2 linked regions of the Desulfitobacterium hafniense DCB-2 genome follow. The main gene of each other region encodes a partner of the protein of the gene in region 2 in a complex. Links are inferred from orthologs where the notes say so. Each region holds a gene or a part of one and is shown on either strand. Other genes may lie near its edges. The genes, in order: uvrB and pcrA.

Region 1 (7,812 bases), 3.4 Mb from region 2 along the record:
ATATAACCCAGCCCCACATCCTGCAGGGTTTGCATCTTCCGTAAAATCCGGGGAACAGCCTGGAAAAATTCCACCGCCTCATCCACCGTCATATCCAGGATTTCCGCAATGCTTTTTCCCTTATATTTCACTTCCAGGGTCTCGCGGTTATAGCGGGCTCCCCGGCAAACCTCACAAGGAACATAGACATCCGGGAGGAAGTGCATCTCAATCTTGATGATACCATCCCCTTTACAAGCTTCACAGCGCCCGCCCTTGACATTGAAACTAAAGCGCCCGGTAGCATAACCACGCATTTTAGCCTCGGGAGTATGGGAGAAAAGTTCACGAATATAATCAAATACTCCAGTGTAAGTGGCAGGATTGGAACGGGGCGAGCGGCCGATCGGGGATTGGTCGATATCTATGACCTTATCCAGATGCTCCAAACCTTCAACAGCCTTATGGAGCCCGGCGCGCAGCTTCGTCGCTTTATTAAGCTTGGTGGCCAAGGTCTTATAAACAATCTCATTGACCAAGGTGCTTTTTCCCGAACCCGATACACCTGTGACCACATTAAAAACGCCAAGAGGAATGCGGACATTGATGTTCTTCAGATTATTTTCCCGGGCTCCTTTAACCTCCAGCCACTTGCCGTTGAGCTTTCTTCTTTCAGCAGGAACAGGAATTCTCCGGGTGCCGTTCAAATATTGCCCGGTGATGGATTCAACATTGGCTTTGATCTCCTCAATCTTTCCTTCGGCAATAATCCGCCCGCCATGGGCTCCCGCTCCCGGACCGATATCGATGATATGATCCGCAGTCAGCATGGTATCCTCATCATGCTCAACCACCAGCAAGGTATTGCCTAAATCCCGTAAATGCTTTAAAGCCGTCAGGAGCTTTTCATTATCTCTCTGGTGCAAGCCGATGCTGGGCTCATCCAGAACATAGAGAACTCCCGTCAGACTGGAACCAATCTGAGTGGCCAGCCGAATCCGCTGAGCTTCTCCGCCGGAAAGGGTCCCCGCCGCCCGATGCAGGGTAAGATAATCCAGCCCTACATTGACTAAGAAGCCCAGGCGTTCCCGAACCTCCTTGAGAATTTGCCGGGCGATAGTCTGCTCTTTTTCACTAAGCTGCAATTGGGTGATAAACTCCAACGCTTCTGTAATCGGCAAGCGGGTATAATCATCGATGGATAGCTCCCCTACAGTCACCGCTAAAGCCTCCGGCTTGAGGCGCTTTCCTTTGCAGGAAGGGCAATCATGCTCGCTCATAAAGCTTTCGATTTCAGTTCGGACATAATCGGAAGTGGATTCCTTGTAGCGCCGCTCAAAAAAGGGAATAAGCCCCTCAAAAGGTCCTGAATGAATTTTCGGCTTCTCGTCAAAGAAACTCATAAACGTGTATTTTATGGGCTTTGCAATGCCGTACAGCAGGCCCTTCCATTGCTCTTCAGAGAGTTCTGCCAAGGGAGTATCCATGGTAAAACCGAGGGCTTCACTGACCGCCGCCATCATGGCCGGATAGTAGCTGGATTGGGATTTGGCCCAGGGGACGATGGCTCCTTCGCCGAGACTCAGCTTCTTATTAGGAATGATCAAGTCGATATCCACTTCCAGATTGGCCCCTAAGCCCGTACAATCAGGGCAGGCTCCATAAGGGCTGTTAAAAGAAAAAAGGCGGGGAGAGATCTCTTCAAGGGCTATACCGCAGTCCGGGCAGGCAAAATTTTCACTGAACAGGATTTCCGTATTATCAATAATGTCCACAAGGACATTTCCTTCCCCCAGCTTCAAAGCCGTTTCCAGGGAGTCGGCCAGACGGACCGCACTATCAGGCTTTAAAGCGATACGGTCCACCACAACTTCGATGGAGTGCTTCTTATTTTTTTCTAATTTAATCTCTTCGCTTAAATCCCGATTTTCACCATCCACCCTTACCCGTACATATCCCGCCTTGCGGGCATCTTCAAGCACTTTGACATGCTCACCCTTTTTCCCTTTGACTAAGGGGGCTAAAATTTGCAGCTTGGTGCGTTCCGGGTAGACCATGATCTGATCCACCATTTGCTGTACCGTTTGCTGGCTGATTTCTCTGCCGCATTGGGGACAATGGGGGTGGCCGACCCGGGCATAGAGGAGACGCAGATAATCATAGACTTCCGTCACCGTTCCCACTGTAGAGCGGGGGTTACGGTTGGTCGTTTTTTGGTCAATGGAGATGGCCGGCGACAGGCCTTCGATATAATCCACATCCGGCTTGTCCATTTGCCCAAGAAACATACGGGCATAGGCAGACAGAGATTCTACATAGCGGCGTTGACCTTCAGCGTAAATGGTGTCAAAAGCCAGCGAGGATTTTCCGGAGCCGGATAAGCCGGTGACAACCACCAGCTGGTCTCTGGGGATATCCACATTGATATTTTTCAAGTTATGGGCGCGGGCGCCGCGGACTTTGATAAAGTTCTGGGTCATAGGGGGCCTCCTCGGTAAAGATTAGATTGTTTTATGAAGCTTTTCGGGGCATTACTTTGTAAACGCAGCCTCTCCAGGATTTTGCTTTACTCGTTCACTCCATAAGCTGCGCGGAGCAATCTAATCGCTCAAGACCTCCGCTCCGTCAGGTGCCCGCCCAAATCGCTCCTCGAAAGCACTGCTTTCGCACTTGTTATCAATGGGCGGTTGGAAACGTCCTGTTTCCAACCCGACTCTGCTGCAGTCTTTTCACGAAGATTGCTTACCTGCTCGCTTAAATCCGTTCTCTGCTGTAAATCAAAATCCTTGGGCAGTTTCTGAGGATCCCTTAAGAATAGCTCTGAAGAAAGGGAATACCCCTTGGTTCAAGGACGAAGCTCTCTAAGCTTTTAGGCAGCATTACTGCTTTTAAGAATGACCATAACATCGATACACCAAAAAATACTCCAAGCACTTTAAGATGTTGCCCAAGGATTTTGCGTTACAATAGTGAAGCGACTTCAAAGCGAGCAGGATGCCAAACTTCGCGAAAAGCTAGCAGCGGAAACGGGTTGGGAGCAGGAGCGACTTAGCCGGGGACCCGTTGGAGCGGAGAGCTTGAGCGTTAGTTTGGCACCGCGCAGCTTTCCGAGCGAACGGTGTAACGCAAAATCCTGAAGAGAATTCTTTTGTTCATCTTAGAAAGGGAACTACCCGCCCCTCTTCCTGGGCCCACTCTTACGCCCTGCCGGAGCCGCCGCCTCTCGCTTGCGGGCACGGCCCTGGGTGGGCCGCTTATACTTATTCTCTTCCCCTTTAAGCTCGATCATCGCATCCCGGATCTCCGCTGCCCGTTCAAAGTCCATATCTTTAGCGGCTAAGCGCATCTCCTGTTCCAGACTTTTGAGCAGCTCAGCCAATTCCTCGGCCGGCATTTTTGATCCATAGGCTGCTTTCTTTTCCGCCACCTTAGTGGCTTCCGGGATTTCGTAGATTTTCTTGCGAATGGTCTGAGGGGTAATCCCATGCTTTTCATTATAGGCTTCCTGGATGGCCCGGCGGCGGTTGGTTTCGCCGATGGCCACTTCCATGGAGCGGGTCATTTGGTCCGCATACATGATGACTTTTCCCTGGGCATTCCGGGCGGCGCGGCCAATGGTCTGAATCAGGGAGCGCTCGGCACGGAGAAAACCCTCTTTGTCCGCATCGAGAATAGCCACCAGGGAAACCTCGGGAAGGTCCAAGCCCTCCCGGAGCAGATTGATGCCCACGATGACATCGATATCTCCCAAACGCAATTCCCGCAGGATCTCCACCCGCTCCAGGGTTGTAATATCGGAGTGGAGGTATTTAACGGCCATATTGAGATTTTTCAGGTAATCCGTTAAATCCTCTGCCATCTTTTTGGTCAGGGTAGTGACGAGCACCCGCTCATCCCGGGCAATCCTTTGGTTGATTTCCCCGATCAGATCATCGATCTGGCCCTTGGTGGGCCGGACCGAAATCTCCGGATCCAAAAGCCCGGTAGGGCGAATAATTTGCTCCACAATCTGGGGGCAATGTTCCAGCTCATAAGGCCCGGGAGTAGCACTGATATAAACCCGCTGAGGGACCAGCGTTTCAAATTCAGCAAACTTTAAGGGGCGGTTATCCAAAGCAGAGGGCAGCCGGAATCCGTAGTCTACCAGAGTGGTTTTACGGGAACGGTCCCCTTCATACATACCCCGGACCTGAGGCAGCGTGACATGGGATTCGTCAATCATCATCAGGTAATCTTCCGGGAAAAAGTGCAAAAGGGTATAAGGAGTTTCTCCGGCCTCCCGGAAGGTTAAATGGCGGGAATAGTTTTCAACGCCATTGCAAAATCCCATTTCCCTCAGCATCTCCAGATCATAGCGGGTTCTCTGCTCTAAACGCTGAGCTTCCAAAAGTTTGTCTTCATCCTTAAACCGTCTGAGCTGCTCTTCCAATTCCTTTTCAATATTCTCAGCAGCTACCAATACTTTATCCCGTGCCGTGACATAGTGAGAATTCGGGAAAATGGAGACATGCCGGCGTTCTCCCAAAATTTCACCGGTAAGGACATTGATCTCGTAAATATGTTCGATTTCATCCCCGAACATTTCGATCCGAACAGCATGCTCACTGGAGCCGGCGGGATGGACTTCCACCACATCTCCCCGGACACGGAAAGTTCCCCGTTCAAAAGCCAGATCATTGCGATCGTACTGAATGGAGATGAGCTTTTTGAGAATGTCATTGCGGTCAATTTCCTGCCCCTGCCGCAGGGAAACCATCAAATCCCGGTATTCCTCAGGGGAACCCAAGCCATAGATGCAGGACACACTGGCCACCACAATCACATCACGCCGTTCGAACAAGGCCGCCGTAGCGGAGTGGCGCATTTTATCGATCTCATCATTGATCGAAGAATCCTTTTCTATATAGGTATCGCTGGAAGGAACATAAGCTTCCGGCTGATAATAATCATAATAACTGACGAAATATTCCACTGCATTTTCCGGGAAGAATTCCTTGAACTCAGTGTAAAGCTGAGCCGCTAAGGTCTTATTATGGGCGAGAATCAGAGTGGGCCGTTGAACTTTTTCGATGATGTTGGCCATGGTAAAGGTTTTTCCTGAACCTGTCACCCCCAGCAGGGTTTGATGACGTCTGCCGGAATGGATACTTTCGACCAGAGCATCAATGGCCTGAGGCTGATCCCCGGAGGGTTTGTAGGGAGCGCGTAAACGGAACTCCATGGGGTGCTCCAATCTCCTTTCTCTTCTAAAATCCTGGTTTATATTCTGCTTGTTCCAGTCTTCAAATCATTCTAAGCAAGATTATACCACTTCTTGCTTAGAAACAAAACAAAAAAGCCGAACATATTTTCGGCTTTTCGCTGTTTTTTACTGGTAATTTTAAGAAGTATCTTTCTCTATTCCCCCTGTTTCGCTTGTTCTGAGCTATTCCCTCCTTGCTTATCCTGTCTATCCCCCTGCTGTCCTTGTTCTCCTTGTTGTTGCTGTTGCTGCTGTTGTTGTTGCTGTTCTTTCAGGAGCATTTCCGGAGGAATGGTACGGACTTGATCATTGGCATTTTTCTCTGTTCCCAAAACATTGCCCTTTTCATCCAGATATTCGCGGAGAATTTCTGTATGAACTTTTTCAGTCACTTTGCTTACCCCTTCGGGCATAACTCCCTGCCCGCCGCTCTGCCCCTGGGCTGAAGAAGAGCCTTCCTGGCCCTGTTCTTTGGACTCTGCATCTTTCCCTTCGCCGCTCTGTTCTTTTCCACTATCTTCATTACTGCTTTTTTCTGTACTTTTTTGCTTCCCTTGACTTTCCGAGCCCTTCGTCTGAGACTCCGATTTTTTCCTTTCCAGCTCTTTTTGAGCTTCGGCTGCTTTAGCATAGCTTTTCTGAATAAGGGCGAGATTTTCTGTCGTCACCGTTTTAACCGGAATGATCTTCGCCGCCACTTCACCTTGATCGCCGGTAATGGATTGTGTTATATCTACGGATTGCTTATCCATTAATTTTTGCGCCCATTGAAAGGCATTAACACCTTGAACATAGGGTGATGTATCAATATCTGCGATCTGACTGCCTGAAGCAATCCTTTGCAAGGATTTGGAATTAGCCTGTCCTCCCATAAGCTGAACTTTATCGGTAAGCTGCATGGATCTGAGCAGTTCATAAGCCAGGGCAAGGAGCTTCTCATTCTTAGCGCAGATGGCCTTCACTTGGCCGGGGTTCTTCTGCAAATGTTCCATAAGGCTTTGCATGGCTATGGTTTCCGATTCCGGAGGATTGGTAATGCTATGTACCGTTATCTTGGGGTTTTTACCCAGCTCTTGCTTAAAGGCCGCCATATTCATTTGAGCGACGGCATCTTCTGCTTCCCCCTGCAGGTAGACGACCTGCCCTTCAGTAACCTTTCCCTGGATTTGCTGGGCCATTAGCCTGCCTGTTTGATCCGGATCAGGCAGGATGACCCCTTTGGCTTTCACTCCGGGCGGCAGCCCGTTTAACGCCAGAATAGGTATATCTCCCTTTTCCGCTTCCTTTAAAAAGGACTGCTCCCCAGCTTGAACAATGAGAACCTTGGCATCCTTAAGGGCGTTGGCATCCCCTTGTTCTTTTGACGTCAAAACCTTAACTTCCAATTCTTCTTTTTCAGCCAACTCCTGGATGCCGAGCAGAAACATATCTTTATTGGGATCCTCCTGGTTCAAAGCCACCGCTATTATTTTTTTCTCTTCTTGCTGAGAGGATTTACTCGAGGTTTTCTCCTTGCTCCCCATTAAGCCGCCCAAAAGAGATTGCATGTTGCAGCCGGTTAAGGCCATACTTAGAAGTAACACGATGATCAAGGAAAGCACTTTTTTCATGGAACACGCTCCTTTCCAGGGTCGATCCACTTTATGAACACCTTGTGTTTCACACTATAAAGAAAACCCGACTTCGCCGATCCTTAAACACATACCCGCAAATGAGGCGAAGTCGCTGGTTGCACTTATGCTTTAGAAAGTATATAGCGCAAGCTTATGCTTTCTGATAGTGCCAAAAAAGCACCGTTTTTGGTGCTTATCATGAGTATATCTAGTCTTCCCTTGATTGTATGAAATATGAAAGGCAACTGCTGTCAATCAATGGTATGAACTTTTTTGTCCATATCTCTTAAAATAGAGCTCAATAAATCTGTCTTCATGCTATCGACTTGATCAAAGTCGACCGTTTTTGTATAAATAGCTTTAAGTTTATCTCTCAGCCTCTGAGTGTCCAGCAGAGCTTTTTTGAGATCATTGCTAAAGGGACACCCTAATCCTTGATCCTCCAGATGCTCCGGATCCCCTTGCCAAATGGCCAGATTTCTTTCCGGAAAGACAATGCCTAAAATTTCATCAGGGTAAAGCGGATGTAAGACAATATCAATAACCTGCCCCAGCTGTTCCGCTTCCTGCAACACCCATTCCATGGCTTCATGAGCCTCTTCCCCATCGAAACGAATCTGGTCATAGTCCGTCAAGAAGTAGGGAGCCAGATTCAGCCAGCCCTCCGGATTGATTCCATGAAGAAAAAAGGACTGAACAGCGCTCTTCTGGATCTTTTTCAAAGCGTCCTGAGCCTTGCTCCAAGGACCTTTTGCTTCTTTAAATAAATCTGAGGCATAAAGCTTGGGCAGCCAGGGCCTGCCCTCATCCGCCTTGGCATAAAACCGCTCGCGAATTCTTCCTCCAAATTCCTCAGCCAGGATTTCACCTATTCTTTGTTGGCCGCGTTTGATCTTTTCTCCCAATTCAAGAACTCTCAGCCTTTGTTGCTCAAGCTTTCCCTGATTGCAGTATTTGGAAAAATCAACAAAATGCTCA
Region 2 (7,847 bases):
CCAAGACCTTATCCAACTCCGGGCTGATCTCCAGACCAAGCCGAGAATCTACTATGCCAAGAGTAAACGTATTTAAGGAGGTGAGCCCATGGAAAAAAGAAAGTATCGGCGAAGTATTTGGACCTATGTGTCTCTTCTTTTGTTGGCCTTTGCCGTGGCGGGAGCCATCAATAAGTACCTGATCAGCGGGGAACATGCCTTTGGCGTCAGCCCGGACGTTCCCTGGGGAGCCTTGATTTCCGGCTATGTCTTCTTTGCCGTGGCCGCTACCGGGACAGGGCTGGTGGGTTCCTTAGGCCATGTCTTCCGCATCAGGAAATTCGAAGTTCTCTCCAAGCGCGCTCTGCTGGCCTCCATACTCCTGCTGCTTGCCGCTTTCATCGTGCTGGCCGTGGAGCTGTCCAATCCCTTTAAGATGGTATACCTCCTGCTTTCGCCTAATTTGTCCAGCCCAATCCTTTGGATGGGAGTCTTTTATGGGTTCTATCTGGTGCTGCTGTTCGGTGAGTTCTTTTTCACCATGAAAAACAATCACAAAGCCGCTACCGGAATTGCTTATGTGTCCTTGATCGTTAAATTATCCGCCATCATCAATTTAGGCAGAGTGTTTGGTTTCACTACCACCCGCAGCTTTTGGGACGGGTATTATTATCCGGCGTATATGGTGGTTTCGGCAGTGGTTTCCGGTGCTGCGGTGCTGACCATGATTCATTATCTATCCGGAAAAGAATCCCCGGGGTCCTTCTCACAAAACCCTCAGGGCAAAGACCTTGCCCGCACACTCAGTCAGATCTTAGCCGGTGGGTTGCTTGTCTTTGCGCTCTTCCAGGCCATCAAGGTAGGCACATCCCTGGGCAGCGGCAATCAGGCAGTGGCTCAGGCCGCTCAAGCCTTGATATCCGGTCCGATGGCAGTACCTTTCTGGCTGATGGAAGTCTTGGTAGGAATTGTGGCTCCCTTGCTGATTCTCTATCGATCTAAATTCTCATCACCGGGGCTATCCTTCTGGGCCGGAATCCTGACCATGCTTGGCCTGCTCTTTTCCAGACTGGACTTTGTCTACGCCGGCCAAGTGGTGCCCTTGCAATTGACCGACGCGGCGGCCAAGGCTGTGCATGTGTTCAATGCTTATGCACCGACCTGGAGTGAATGGTCTCTGATTATAGGGGCTGTAGGCTTGATTATCCTGGTGTTCGATTATGCCGAAAGCAAACTTTCTCTGGATTCTCATCATTAAACGAAAATGAAGGTGTAACTATGAATAACACCTGTGCCTCCCGGCAGGCCTTACAGAATTTGCTGCAGCTTTTGGCAGAGTTTTTCACTTTCCCTGATGAGGAGTTCTGTGCAGCGGTCCGCAAGGGGCTTGTCGATCTGCAGGTAAAAGAACTAAGTCAAGGAGCAGGGCTGCCCAGAGAAAGCGAATTTAAGCAGGATGCCCTGACCTATGAGGAGTGGGTGACTGCCTATAATCACTGCTTCTTAGGAGTCCAGAAGCCCTTTGCCCCGCCCATTGAATCGATCTACAAGCCCTGGACCGGGGATGAAAGCTTTCAAGTGTCCTTTAAAGCTCAAAAAGGGTACCTGATGGGGGATTCCGCACACCATGTTCAGCATATTCTTAAATCCTTTGGCCTGGAAATCCCGCCTGAATACACGATGATGCCGGACCACCTGATCATTCTTTTGGAATTGCTGGCCTTTTTGGTGGGGGGCGGTTTTGAAAAAGAGGCTAAGCAGTTTTGCCGGGACCATTTCGACTGGCTGCCGGATCTGCAAAAGGCTATTGAAGCTCTTCCCGTCAATGGACGCCTTTTCATGGCGGCTCTTGCTGAATTAGAAGGCCTTCTCCAAGCTTTCCTGAATCAGGATCAGAAGCATGGACCTTTGCAGGAAATGATTGAACCGGCCAGGTTTCTGAATTAAATTGGCTCATTACGAGTCAGTTTAAATAAAAAAGGGGGAAAAAGAATGTTAAAACATCTAAAACAATCAAAAGCCTTAACACTGGTCATCTCTCTGCTGCTTGTTCTCAGTCTCGTTACCGGCTGCGGCTCTGCACCCGCATCCACCACGCCTGCCCAACCGCCGGCAAGTCAGGAACCTGCTAAACCGGAAACCCCGGCGCAGCCTGAACAACCGGCGGCAACTGCTCCTACCGTAGAGTCCAACACCTTAGGCTGGGATGATTGGTCAGCCAAAATGAAAGGGACCATTAACAAGGATTACTACATCGTCGACTTAAGAACTCCTGATGAAATCAAGCTGGAAAAAGCCCTGGAAGGCTCCATCAACATCGATGCCAATGCCACCCTTGGCACCGGCAATACCGATGTTATCGACGAAAAACTGCAAGGTGTAGCTAAAGACGCCGTCGTCCTCGTTCATTGCAAATCCGGGGGCAGAGCGAAAAAGAATCTTCAAGCTTTCTTAGACAAAGGCTATGTCAATGCTTTTGCCCTTGACGGCTGGACTGCTTTTGATGCCAAAGGCTATTTTGGCGCCACGAAAATTACTGCCAGCTCCGAGCAGCTTAAGCCGGATGCCTGGGTAGCAAAAATGCAAGGAACGATTGGTAAAGAATATTATGTCCTCGATGCCCGTGACAAGAGTGAATATGATGCCGGACATATTGAAGGCGCTTTGAATTTCGGTGTCAGAGATCAATTCACTGTGGATCATGCCGCCACCATCGCCAAAGTGAAGGAAGCCATTCCCAACAAAGATGCTTTAGTCCTGGTTCATTGCGCGGTAGGCGCCCGTGCGAAAGTAGCTCAGGCTCATCTGAAGGCTGAAGGCTATACTAATGTAATAACCCTGGACAATAAGATTACCATTGATGCCAGCGGCAACTATAAGTTTGAATAAATAACCTAAGTAAAAATTATCATGGTAATAATTATGATTTTGCCAGCGTTGCTCATGGGGATATCATTTTTATCATCCCTCTGGACGATGACGATGTAACATTTATGGCTTAAACAGGCCGCCGTTCAACTACGGCGGCCTGTTTCATGTTAAGCTGAAAGGAAATCTCCAGGAAAGTCTTAAATAAGCTCCCCATCCTATGATATAATAATAAGTCGAATAGTGAGGTGGAGTGAGATGTATCGTTTAGAGGATTTGAACCCGGTTCAGCGCCAAGCGGTAGAGCATCGGGAAGGTCCCCTATTAATATTAGCAGGGGCAGGCTCCGGGAAAACACGGGTTTTAACTTACCGTATCGCCCATTTAATCGCCCAAGGCGTTGAGCCCTGGCACATTCTGGCCATTACCTTTACCAATAAAGCAGCCCAGGAAATGCGTGACCGGGTCTACAGCCTGGTAGGCAGTGAAGGGAGAGGGCTTTGGGTAGCAACCTTTCACTCTGCTTGTGTGCGGATTTTAAGAAGCGAGATCGGCTATTTGCCCGGATATTCGCGGAGTTTTGTCATTTATGACAGTGGGGATCAGCTGGCATTGATCAAATCCTGCATGAAAGAACTGAACCTGGATGAGAAGAAATTTGCACCCCGGGCTATCGAAGCGGTGATCAGTGATGCCAAGAATAAGCTGCTGACACCGGAGGATTTTTCCCGCCGGGCCAAGGATTATTTTGAGCAAAAGGCAGAACGGGTCTACGAACTGTATCTAAAGAAGCTCCTGGCCAATAATGCTCTGGATTTCGATGACATCATCATGCTGACGGTCCGGCTGTTCCGGGAGAACCCTGAAGTATTGTCCCAGTATCAGGATAAATTCCGCTACATTCTTGTGGATGAGTATCAGGATACCAACCATGCCCAATACGCTTTGGTCAATCTTCTGGCTAAGAAATACCGCAACCTCTGTGTGGTGGGGGATGACGACCAATCCATCTATATGTTTCGCGGGGCCGATGTGCAGAATATCCTGGATTTTGAACGGGATTATCCCGAAGCCAAAACCTTGAAGCTGGAGCAGAATTACCGTTCAACCAAATCTATTCTCCAGGCCGCCAATTCAGTGGTTCAGAACAATACGGAGAGAAAAGAAAAATCCCTATGGACGGAAAATGAGGACGGGCAGCCTATTGTCTATTACGTGGCAGACAATGAGCATGATGAAGCCCGTTATATGGGTGAGCGCATTCAACGCCTGCTCAATGTGGAAGGTCGCAAATTTAATGAGTTTGCCGTACTTTACCGCACCAATGCTCAATCCCGGGTTATTGAAGAACGCTTTATGAAGGAAGGAATCCCATATCGGATTTTTTCGGGACTTAAGTTCTACGAACGGATGGAAATCAAGGATATCCTGGCTTATCTGCGCATTCTTCATAACCCGGCGGATCAAGTGAGCTTTTCCCGGGTTTTGAATGTTCCCAAGCGGGGCTTGGGAGAGAGCACTTTAGAAAAGATTCTCGATTATGCCAATGAACAGGAGATGCCTGTTCTGGATGCGATCATGGAGGCCGACTATATACCTGAGCTGCAGTCACGGGCCAAGAAACCTTTGCTGGCTTTTGCCCACCTGATGCAAGAGCTCAGGGCCTTAGCCGCCGCGGAGAGCTCAGTAACCAAATTGGTTGAAGAAGTATTAAAACGGACCGGATATTGGGATAATCTGGTTAGTGATAAATCGCCGGAAGCGGAAGCCCGGCTGGAAAACCTGCGGGAGTTTTTATCCGTGACCGCTGAATATGACGAGAAAGCGGATAACTACGAAACCGCGGTGGTCCAGGAGGGGATTGAGGATGCCCTGGTTCCCGGACTGACAGGGTTTTTGGAGCAAGTGTCCTTAGTAGCTCAGATCGACTCTTTGGATCAGGCAGATGATGCTGTGGTGATGATGACCATCCACAGTGCCAAAGGGCTGGAATTCCCGGTGGTTTTCCTGGGCGGGATGGAGGAAGGAATCTTCCCCAGCAGCCGCTCCATGCTTGATCCGGTGCTTTTGGCGGAAGAGCGGAGACTTTGCTACGTGGCCATAACCCGTGCCCGGGAGCGTCTCTATCTGGCCTATGCCCAGCAGCGGATGCTTTACGGAAGAACTCAATACAACCGCCCTTCCGAGTTCTTTCAGGAAATTCCCACCCATGTCCTGGTGGACCGGGATCCTATTGATCCCCCGCCCACCCGGGCCCAGAAGGCCCATTCAGCTGCGGCAAGGCCGGCAGCGACGCCCTCGGGAGGCCCATCACCCTGGAGAACCGGGGAGAGAACTATTGGCAATCCCGTCCAGGATGCCCCCGGGGTGGACTATAAAGTGGGAGAAAAAGTGGAACATGCCAAATTTGGCAAAGGTGTGATTGTAGCTATCAAAGGCGAGGGGAGTTCGGCTGAACTTTCCGTGGTCTTTGGGGGCGAGATCAAGAAGCTTATGGCGGAATATGCCAGGCTTGTTAAGCTTTGATTGGGAATGCTTGGTTTGATTGAGAACCTTTAGTCTGATATATTCATGTCGTTATGGGAAAGGACAGAACAACGTGTCAAAAAAAATCCATGTCGTAGGTCATAGAAACCCGGATACCGATTCTATTTGCGCAGCCATTGCCTATGCCCGCTTAAAACAGCGCCTGGGCATGGACCATGTTATCCCTTACCGGGCCGGAAAAATCAACCGTGAGACGGAATTCGTCTTAAATGCTTTCGGAGTGGAAGCTCCGGAGCTCTTAAAGGATCTTCATCTTCGCGTCAAGGATATGCTCAATGGTCCTATTCCTGCGGTTAAACCAAGAACCTCTCTTCTGGAAGCCTGGAAGATTATGAAAGAGAGTAACCAAAAGACCCTGCCTGTGGTGGATCATACCGAGCAAATGATCGGGATGATCACGGTAGGTGATTTATCCGGTTCTTACATTGAGAGCATGGCGGATCATGAGTTGGAATCCCTGCATATTCCGGTGGAAAACGTGATCAGAACACTGAACGGACGCTTATTGGTAGGCAGTGCAGAGCAGGATCTTAAAGGGAATGTCTATGTGGGGGCCATGCGCCATGAGACTCTGGAAGCTTATGTAGGCAATGGCAATATTGTCCTGATGGGAGATCGGCAGACCGCCCAGGAAAGCGTTCTCCGCCAAGGGGTATCGGCCCTGATTCTTACGGGGGGTGCGACCTTAGCGCCGGAGCTGGAAGACTTAGCCCGTCAGCAGAATTGCGTGGTCATCTCTGTGCCCTATGATACTTTTACGGCGGCCCGGCTCCTGCCCATGACTGCCCCGGTGCAAAATGCCATGAAAACAGAGGGTATCGTCGCTTTTAATGAAGATGATCTGATCTCTGAAGTCAAAGAGAAGATGTTGGAAACCCGTTTCCGCAATTATCCTGTCCTGGATGAACAGGGCAAGGTCGTCGGCTTGATCAGCCGCTATCACCTTCTGAGCCTGAGCCGGAAACAAGTGATCCTCGTGGATCACAATGAATTTGGCCAAGCCGTCGTGGGCACGGATCAAGCCCAGATTCTTGAGGTGGTCGATCACCATCGGGTAGGCGGGATCCAAACCGGAGAGCCAATCCTCTTCCGCAATGAGCCTGTGGGCTCCACCTGCACCATCGTGGCCAAATGCTATCGGGATTGGGATGTTGTTCCGGAAAAAGCTATCGCAGGAATCATGCTGGGAGCTATTTTATCCGATACGGTTATTTTTAAATCTCCCACCTGCACCGAGATCGATAGAGAGAATGCCACTTACCTGGCCAGCATCGCCGGAGTAGATCCCAAGGAATTTGGGGTGCAAATGTTCAAGGCAGCTTCCAATCTTGGGGAGCGGCAAGTGGATGAGCTGATCGAAGAAGATCTCAAAGAATTTACTATGGGAGAGCTCCGGGTTGGCATCGGTCAATTCAGTGTCATGGGGCTGGAAGGTCTGGATCAATTGCGGGCCGAATTATCCCAAAGGCTGGAAGAGATTCGCGGCCAGCGGGCTATGAATTACCTGATGCTGATGGTGACCGACCTCTTGGAGGAAAACACGGAATTGTTCATCAGCGGCGCCAAGCCTGAGGAGATAGCCAAGGCTTTTGATAAACCCCTGGACAAGGAGAGCATTTTCCTTCCTGGGGTGCTGTCCCGGAAGAAGCAGGTGGTTCCCCCCTTGTCGAAATATTTCCTTCAATAAATAGCTCCCGGAGAATTGAGTTCCTTTAACGGGTTAGACTATAGATGGCGTTGTGAGGGTGACCCGCAGCGCCTCTCCTGTACAATACAAAGCTGAATGCCTGCTTTGAAAGGCATGAAAGCTAGGTCTCCAGGATTTTGCTTTACACCGGTCGCTCCATAAGCTGCGCGGACAAAACTAACGCTCAAGCTCTCCGCTCCGTCGGGTGCCCGCCCAAATCGCTCCTCGAAAGCACTGCTTTCGCACTTGTTCTCAGTGGGCGGTTGGAAACGTCCTGTTTCCAACCCGACTCCGCTGCGTGCTTTTCGCGAAGTTTTGTTTCCGCTTGCTTAAATTCGCTCCCTAGTGTAAAGCAAAATGCTTGGGCAGCTTTGCGGGTCTGAGTGAGCAGGGCTTTGTGGGGAAGATGGGGCAGGTTGTTGACCCGGGCCGCTTTTTCCGTCTTTACCGACGCCGCTTGAGGCGGCAAGGTCGGCTATCCTGGGAAAGGTTTAAGGGGTGGCTATAGAAAAGGCTCCAGAAAGGGTCCCAGAAAAGACTCCAGAAAAGACTCGCAAAAGTCTCAAAAGAAGTGCTAAAGTCCCGCAAGACGTAGCTTTAGGCACAAAAGGGAACGGATTTAGCGGAGGGGCGGTCGGGTGAACGAGGCTTTCTTAACGAAGCGGAGTCACGGTTAACATGCAGATAGCAGCGGGGTTTGGCGACGAAAGTGTCCGGTGGACAGTTTCGCTCAAGGCGGCACACCCCAAAGCATACTCATCCGCCG

Evidence for each region.
Region 1: the proteins of pcrA (region 2) and uvrB are in contact, whole or in part, in a crystal structure (PDB 7EGT), measured with the Thermus thermophilus proteins. The link is inferred for Desulfitobacterium hafniense DCB-2 from one-to-one orthologs. Residues at the interface, in WP_096412145.1 of Thermus thermophilus: His654, Arg656, Phe657, Gln666, Asp668, Glu669, Lys680, Arg681, Leu682, Ser683, Lys685, Tyr686, Ala687; in WP_096411307.1 of Thermus thermophilus: Glu23, Leu25, Arg26, Asp27, Gly28, Glu29, Arg30, Phe31, Arg55, Glu326, Asp327, Phe328, Glu379, Ser382, Gln383, His398, Gly400, Arg401.

Annotation. Positions count from the first base shown.
Region 1 is NC_011830.1:5,053,701-5,061,512, forward strand. The notes cover bases 2,675-5,626. They hold uvrB (excinuclease ABC subunit UvrB), read right to left. Parts: upstream 5,201-5,626; coding sequence 3,149-5,200; downstream 2,675-3,148. Other genes in these bases: DHAF_RS23610 (sugar ABC transporter substrate-binding protein), read right to left, coding at 5,377-5,626. Also shown: excinuclease ABC subunit UvrA, read right to left, coding at 1-2,459; more of DHAF_RS23610, read right to left, coding at 5,627-6,831; DHAF_RS23615 (hypothetical protein), read right to left, coding at 7,086-7,812. UniProt on the Escherichia coli protein: The UvrABC repair system catalyzes the recognition and processing of DNA lesions. A damage recognition complex composed of 2 UvrA and 2 UvrB subunits scans DNA for abnormalities.
Region 2 is NC_011830.1:1,607,313-1,615,159, forward strand. The notes cover bases 2,753-5,739. They hold pcrA (DNA helicase PcrA), read left to right. Parts: upstream 2,753-3,105; coding sequence 3,106-5,373; downstream 5,374-5,739. Other genes in these bases: DHAF_RS07550 (rhodanese-like domain-containing protein), read left to right, coding at 2,753-2,868; DHAF_RS07560 (putative manganese-dependent inorganic diphosphatase), read left to right, coding at 5,447-5,739. In the rest of the region: DHAF_RS07535 (4Fe-4S dicluster domain-containing protein), read left to right, coding at 1-76; nrfD (NrfD/PsrC family molybdoenzyme membrane anchor subunit), read left to right, coding at 89-1,237; DHAF_RS07545 (TorD/DmsD family molecular chaperone), read left to right, coding at 1,258-1,926; more of DHAF_RS07550, read left to right, coding at 1,972-2,752; more of DHAF_RS07560, read left to right, coding at 5,740-7,081; DHAF_RS26665 (hypothetical protein), read right to left, coding at 7,120-7,365; DHAF_RS07565 (hypothetical protein), read right to left, coding at 7,266-7,550. UniProt on the Escherichia coli protein: A helicase with DNA-dependent ATPase activity. Unwinds DNA duplexes with 3'-5' polarity. Translocates on single-stranded DNA with 3'-5' polarity. Initiates unwinding more efficiently from a nicked substrate than double-stranded DNA.